2 regions of the Roseateles sp. NT4 genome follow, and region 1 is predicted to be linked to the other one. Evidence: predicted binding sites of a transcription regulator. Region 1 holds the regulator's gene; the other holds the start of a gene.

Region 1 (3,404 bases):
ACCAACGCAGTTTGCGTCGCAGGGTCGCGTAATAGCTCCAGCCCTTGGGGTGCAGGAAGCGGACTTGGTGCTGGCTGCGCCGCACGGCGATGGTGTCGCCGTGCAGCAGGCTGGCCAGGCTTTGCATGTCGAAGTTCACCGACGCGTCGCGCCCGGCGACGATCTCCATGCGCACTTCACCGAGGTCGGGCAGCACGATGGGTCGGTTGGACAGGGTGTGGGGCGCGATCGGCACCAGCAGCCAGCCGGCGATGCTGGGGTGCAGGATGGGGCCGCCGGCCGACAGCGCATAGGCCGTGGAGCCGGTGGGCGAGGCCACGATGAGGCCGTCGGCGCGCATATTGGCGACGAACTGCTCGCCGACCTCGACCTTCAGCTCCACCATGCCGGACGTGCCGCCGCGGCTGACGACCACGTCGTTCAGTGCCAGGCCCGAGAAGATGGATTCGCCGTCGCGCCAGACCGCGCCTTCCAGCATGGCCCGCGACTCGACTTCGTAGTCGCCCGCCAGCACCGGCGCCAGCGACTCGCGCCAGCGCTCGATCGGGATGTCGGTGATGAAGCCGAGGCGCCCCTGGTTGATGCCCACCAGCGGAATGCCGTGGCGGGCCATGTCGCGCGCAAAGCCCAGCATGGTGCCGTCGCCACCGATGACGACCGCCAGGTCGCATTGCCGGCCGAGTTCGTCATTGGACAGCGCGTCGTAGTCGGTCAGGCCGGTGTTGAGGGCGGTGTCCGCTTCCAGCGAGACGTCCAGCCCCTGGCTGCACAAAAACTGGGCAATCTCCTCCAGCACCGGCCTGATGCCAGGCGCTTGATGCTTGCCCACGATGGCGACATGTCTGAAGCGCTCGGCCATGCGGCAAATTACACCACAGGGGGTTTGCATATCCGGGGTGGAACAGCGCTGTCCATAGAATGCGGGCATGCTCGACGAGCGCTCCAAATCCCTGCTGAAAACCCTGGTCGAACGCTATATCGCCGACGGCCAGCCAGTTGGCTCGCGCACGCTGTCCAAAGCCTCGGGCCTGGAACTCAGCCCCGCGACCATCCGCAACGTGATGGCCGACCTCGAAGAGCTCGGCCTGATCGCCAGCCCCCACACCAGCGCCGGCCGCATCCCGACGGCGCGCGGCTACCGCCTGTTCGTCGACACCATGCTGACGGCCCAGCCCGGCCTGATCGGCGTCGAGACGGCCCAGCTGCAGCCCGACCAGCCCCAGCGCGTCATCGCCAGCGCGGCGCAGATGCTGTCCAACCTGTCGAGCTTCGTCGGCGTCGTCACGGCGCCCAAGAAGCCCAGCGTCTTCCACCACATCGAATTCCTGCGCCTGGGCGAGCGCCGGGTGCTGGTCATCCTGGTCGCCCCCGACGGCGATGTGCAGAACCGCGTCGTCTTCACGGCGCAGGACCTCAGCCAGGGCGAGTTGCAGGAGGCCAGCAACCGTCTCAACGCCGGCTACGCGGGCCTGACGCTGGAGGCCGTGCGCGAGCGCCTGCGCCACGAGGTCGACGCGCTGCGCGGGGAGATCGCCGGGCTGATGAGCGCCGCCGTGCAGGTCGGCTCCGAGGCCATGCAGCAGCAGGAAGAACGCGTCGTCGTCTCCGGCGAGCGCAACCTGCTGACCGTGCAGGACTTCAGCCACGACATGGGCAGTCTGCGCCGCCTGTTCGACCTCTTCGAGCAGAAGACCCAGTTGATGCGCCTGCTGGACACCTCCAGCCGCGCCGAGGGCGTGCGCATCTACATCGGCGGCGAAAGCCAGGTCGTGCCCTACGAGGAACTGTCCATCGTCAGCGCGCCCTACGAGGTCGACGGCCAGGTCGTCGGCACCCTGGGCGTCATCGGCCCCACCCGCATGGCCTACGACCGCATGATCCAGATCGTCGACATCACGTCGCGCATGGTCGGGCAGGCGCTGTCCCAGCGCTGAGCCCGGGCTGACTAGAATCCGCGCCTCCTCCCCGGGGGCCGTTAGCTCAGTTGGTCAGAGCAGAGGACTCATAATCCTTTGGTCATTGGTTCAAGTCCAATACGGCCTACCAACAAAATCAAAGACTTGCGCATGTTTTTCAGTTGTCGCGAGTCGTGAGTCTGGCGCCATGTAGCCGCCATGTAGCCAAATTGTCCAGCGCTCGTACATTGCTTGGGAGCGCCGGGTGAACTTGCCCTCGTCTAGCGCCCGCTTTCTGTCGAGTTGCCCCACTTGGGCGACGATTGAGTGCAGGGCGGATGCGAACTTCAAACGCCCCTCGGCCACGGCCGTACTTGCCTCCGGAAATCAAGCATCCGCTCCAGGCTGACCCGAGTCCTTCGACAATCGGACTGAGACTGAGTGCTATGGGGTTCAAGCGGTTCTTCGAATGCGCGAGAACCGTCGCTACTTCCCCATAATCGTTTCCCTCCACACCCACCGCATGGTGGATGCGGTATAGCGGCTCGGTGGCTCCGTCATTGGTGTTGATGTATTGGTCGCCACATCTAAGAAAGCACCATGTCACGAAGACGCAACCGTCTTTCGCCACCTTGATTCCGTGCCAGGAGCCAGCTCGAAGCTGGAATCCTCCAGATTCCGCCTGACCCCGCAAAAAGGGGAGGACCTTGATCGATTTGGACGTCCCTGGGCCGAATCAACTAGGCCATAACGCCGAGAGTTTGCTGAGGTGGTCGCCGTATCGAACGTCGTCAGAATTGGGGGGAACCTGAGTCTTTAAAGGAGGGAAGTATGACTTTGATTGCTGCGTTCGAGTTCCACGGTCAATCAGCGTTGATAGGCGACTTGCTGCTAACGCAGGACGGAAAATGGGGAAACCCACCGGCTACCCTGCCGAGTCGAGTTGACAACTTTCGCCCGCAACACAATTTCACAGTGGCGGGCCTTGAGCGCAAAATAGTTTTGATTAATGACCATTTTGCGTTGGCGTGGGCCTGTAACGATGTAAGGACCGCTCATCAAGTTATCGCCAAGATAAAGGAACTTGATAGAAACGGAACCCTCACATGGGATTCTATAAGCGACGCGATCGACTCCAACGAGAATTCAGACAAGGATCGACTTACCCTAATATTTCAACGTTTTGTTGATGGCAAGTTGGTGACGGGTAACTACGAGGCATACAGCCCGCCCGCGGAGAGATTTAAAACCTTCGCTAATGTTGTAGTGGCTGGCAGTGGTACGAACCACTTTATCAACCTACTTGGTATGCTCGAGGCGTCGGAAGCCGCTGAGTTTGAAAACTCTTCAGTCCCTCAGTACACGCCCTCTACCGAGGAGGTTAAACGAGCCAACTGGGAAGCGATGTGCACTCGCATGCTCGGTTTAATGACAATGTCCGAGCACCGGCAAGGTGACAGCGCTATGTCATTGGCTAAGCGGTACGGCGGCGGATACGAAATCGCGTAT
Region 2 (3,404 bases), on a different contig from region 1:
GCGGCGGCTGCTCTACGTGGAGGACAACCCCCTCAATGCCGAGGTCATGCGCGGCATCCTGGAGCAGCGGCCCGGCATCGAACTCGATGTCGCGCCCACGGTCGAGGCCGGTGTGCGAGCCCTGCGCGAGCATCCGCCCGCCCTGCTGCTGCTGGACTGGCAACTGCCAGACGGTGACGGCCTGACGCTGTTGAGCCGCATGCGCGAGCTCGGCATCACACTGCCACCCGTTGTCGTCGTCTCCGCCAATGCCCAGCCCGAGCAGATCGCCGCGGCCCAGGTGGCGGGCGCCCAGCACTACCTGACCAAGCCGCTGGACGTGCGTGAATTGCTCGCCCTGGTCGATGAATTGTTGGCGCCGACAGCCGGGCCGGAACGTGCAGAATGAGGGCCCAGCCCCCCACACGCAACAGCGCAAGATGAGTTCGACCGACCTTGTTCCCAGCACCGGTGCCCAGGCCGTGCAGGCCCTGGCACGCAACGATGGCCGCCAGTTCCTGACCTTCCGCATCGGCGCGGAGGAGTACGGCCTGGACATCCTGCGCGTGCAGGAGATCCGCTCCTACGAGCCGCCCACCCGCGTCGCCAATGCGCCGTCCTTCGTCAAGGGCGTCGTCAACCTGCGCGGCGTCATCGTGCCCATCCTGGACATGCGCCTGCGCCTGGGCCAGGCCGGCGAATACAACGCCTTCACGGTCGTCATCGTGCTGAACGTCGCCGGCCGCATCGTCGGCGTCGTCGTGGACTCGGTGTCCGACGTGCTGGAACTGAGCGCCGACGCCATCAAGCCCCGCCCCGAGGTGGCCGCCGCCCTGGACGCCCGCTTCATCACCGGCCTGGGCAAGATCGGCGAGCGCCTGCTGATCCTGCTGGACATCGAGGCCATGATCAAGAGTCCGGATTTCGGCTTGGTTGACTGAAGCACAGCCCCGGTTTCCGGCATTCGGCATGCCTGGAAGTTAGCGGTCGCCCACTGTTTCAACCTGAGAAACATTGCATTCCAAACGAGTCATCGTCTGACTTAGCACTCGCCCAAGTGGAGTGCTAATATCTCGTTCACCGCGGCATTCCGCGCTGCGGTTAGCAAGGATTCAAGACGATGTCCGCTTCTTCTGCCATTGCCGTCCGCGACCCCTGGGCCCTCGTGCCCTCGCTGGGCAATCTGGACGCATACATCTCCGCCGTCAACCGCCTGCCGCTGCTGACGGCCGAGGAAGAAGGTTCCGCTGCGCGCAGCCTGCGCGACAAGGGCGACCTCGAAGCCGCCGGCCGCATGGTGCTGTCGCACCTGCGCCTGGTGGTGTCCATCTCCCGCCAGTACATGGGCTATGGCCTGCCCCAGGGCGACCTGATCCAGGAAGGCAATGTCGGCCTGATGAAGGCCGTCAAGCGCTTCGACCCGGATCAAGGCGTGCGCCTGGTCAGCTACGCCATGCACTGGATCAAGGCCGAGATCCACGAGTACATCCTGAAGAACTGGCGCATGGTCAAGGTCGCGACGACCAAGGCCCAGCGCAAGCTGTTCTTCAACCTGCGCTCGATGAAGCACCAGCTCAAGGCCGACCAGGCCGAGGGCCAGACGCACCGCAACACGCTGAGCGAAGCCGAGGTGGCCCATGTCGCCCGTGAGCTCAACGTCAAGCGCGAGGAAGTGCTCGAGATGGAGACCCGCCTGTCGGGCGGCGACGTGGCCCTGGAGCCGCAGACCGACGACGACGGTGAGAGCTTCGCCCCCATCGCCTATCTGGCCGACGACAGCCATGAGCCCACCCGCGTCATCGAGGCCCGCTCGCGCGACTCGCTGGCCGGCGACGGCATCCAGCGCGCGCTGGACGTGCTGGACCCGCGCAGCCGCCGCATCGTCGAAGAGCGCTGGCTGAAGGTCAACGACGACGCCTCGGGCGGCATGACGCTGCACGAGCTGGCCGCCGAATACGGCGTGTCGGCCGAGCGCATCCGCCAGATCGAGGTCGCGGCGATGAAGAAGATGAAGAAGGCGCTCACCGAAGCGGCCTGATCTTCAGCACCCGCCAAGCAAAAGGCCCCGTCAGGGGCCTTTTTTCATTTCTTGCCAGCCTCGGCCAGCAGCAGCTTGATGTCGTCCGCCAGCGGCTGGGCACCGGCGCCATAGCGGGCATAGACGCGCACCCGGCCCTCGGTGTCGAAGATGAAGCTGGCGGCCGTGTGGTCCATGGTGTAGGTCTCGGGCGTCTTGCCCGGCACCTTGGCGAAGAAGACCTTGAACTCCTTGGCGGCGGCCTGGGTCTGCTCCTCGCTGCCGCGCAGGCCGACGAAGCTGGGGTCGAAGCTGGCCAGATAGGCCTTCAACAGCTGGGCGGTGTCGCGTTCGGGGTCGATGGTGACGAAGACGCCCTGCACCTTGTCGCCATCGGCGCCCAGGCTGCGCTTGACCTCGGCCACCTCGGCCATGGTCGTCGGGCAAACGTCGGGGCACTGGGTGTAGCCGAAGAAGACCACCAGCACCTTGCCCTTGAAGTCGGCCAGGGAGCGGGCGCGGCCGTCCTGGTCGGTCAGGTTGAGGGTGCGGGCGTACTCGGCGCCGGTCAGGTCGATGCCCTTGAAGGCCGGCTTGTCGGGACCCGACTTCTGGCAGGCAGCAAGGAAAACCAGCGAGGAGGCGGCGAGCGCAGCCAGCGCGAAACGACGGGTGTTCATCATGCGATGTAGTGGTCGATCAACAGGGCCGCGAACAGCAGCGACAGATACCAGATGGAGAACCAGAAGGTCCGGCGCGCCAGCATCTCGGAATAGGACCGCCACAGCCGGAAGCCATAGGCGCAAAAGCCCAGGCCCAGCGCCACCGCGGCGACCAGGTAGAACCAGCCGCTCATGCCGGTCAGGAAGGGCAGCAGCGTGGCCGCCAGCAGCACCCAGGTGTAGAGCAGGATCTGCAGCCGGGTGTAGTCGTTGCCGTGGGTGACGGGCAGCATGGGCAGGCCGGCGCGGGCGTAGTCCTCGGCGCGGTACAGGGCCAGGGCCCAGAAGTGCGGCGGCGTCCACAGGAAGATGATGAGGCAGAGCAGCCAGGCCTCGAAACCCACGTCGCCGCGCATCGCGGCCCAGCCCAGCACCGGCGGCATGGCGCCCGAGGCGCCCCCGATGACGATGTTCTGCGGTGTCGTCGGCTTCAGGATGACGGTGTAGACGATGGCGTAGCCGACGAAGGTGGCGAGGGTCAGCCACATGGTCAGCAGGTTGACGTAGACACCCAGGATGGCCATGCCGATGCCGCACAGCAGGGCCGAGAAGGCCAGGGTCTGCGGGCGGCTGAGCTCGCCCTTGGCCGTGGCGCGCCAGGCGGTGCGCTTCATGCGCGCGTCGATGCCGTCCTCGATCAGGCAATTGAAGGCGGCGGCCGCACCGGCCACCAGCCAGATGCCGGC

The links. Region 1 encodes HrcA, which represses chaperone genes, less so after heat shock. Its sites were predicted from a motif close to TTAGCACTCNNNNNNNNNGAGTGCTAA; they were not measured.
Region 2: a site for HrcA is predicted at 1,022-1,048, ahead of rpoH (RNA polymerase sigma factor RpoH). Genes of this name have one in related genera too.

Annotation. Positions count from the first base shown of each region.
Region 1 covers NZ_JBPZGZ010000008.1:100,019-103,422, reverse strand. The annotation lists gene ACS5PN_RS30560 (NAD kinase) at 1-859, opposite strand, end outside; gene hrcA (heat-inducible transcriptional repressor HrcA) at 927-1,934, shown strand; tRNA gene ACS5PN_RS30550 (tRNA-Ile) at 1,970-2,046, shown strand; gene ACS5PN_RS30545 (hypothetical protein) at 2,727-3,404, shown strand, end outside.
Region 2 covers NZ_JBPZGZ010000003.1:571,132-574,535, reverse strand. The annotation lists gene ACS5PN_RS21600 (ATP-binding protein) at 1-388, shown strand, start outside; gene ACS5PN_RS21595 (chemotaxis protein CheW) at 420-920, shown strand; gene rpoH (RNA polymerase sigma factor RpoH) at 1,100-2,017, shown strand; gene ACS5PN_RS21585 (SCO family protein) at 2,062-2,676, opposite strand; gene cyoE (heme o synthase) at 2,676-3,404, opposite strand, start outside.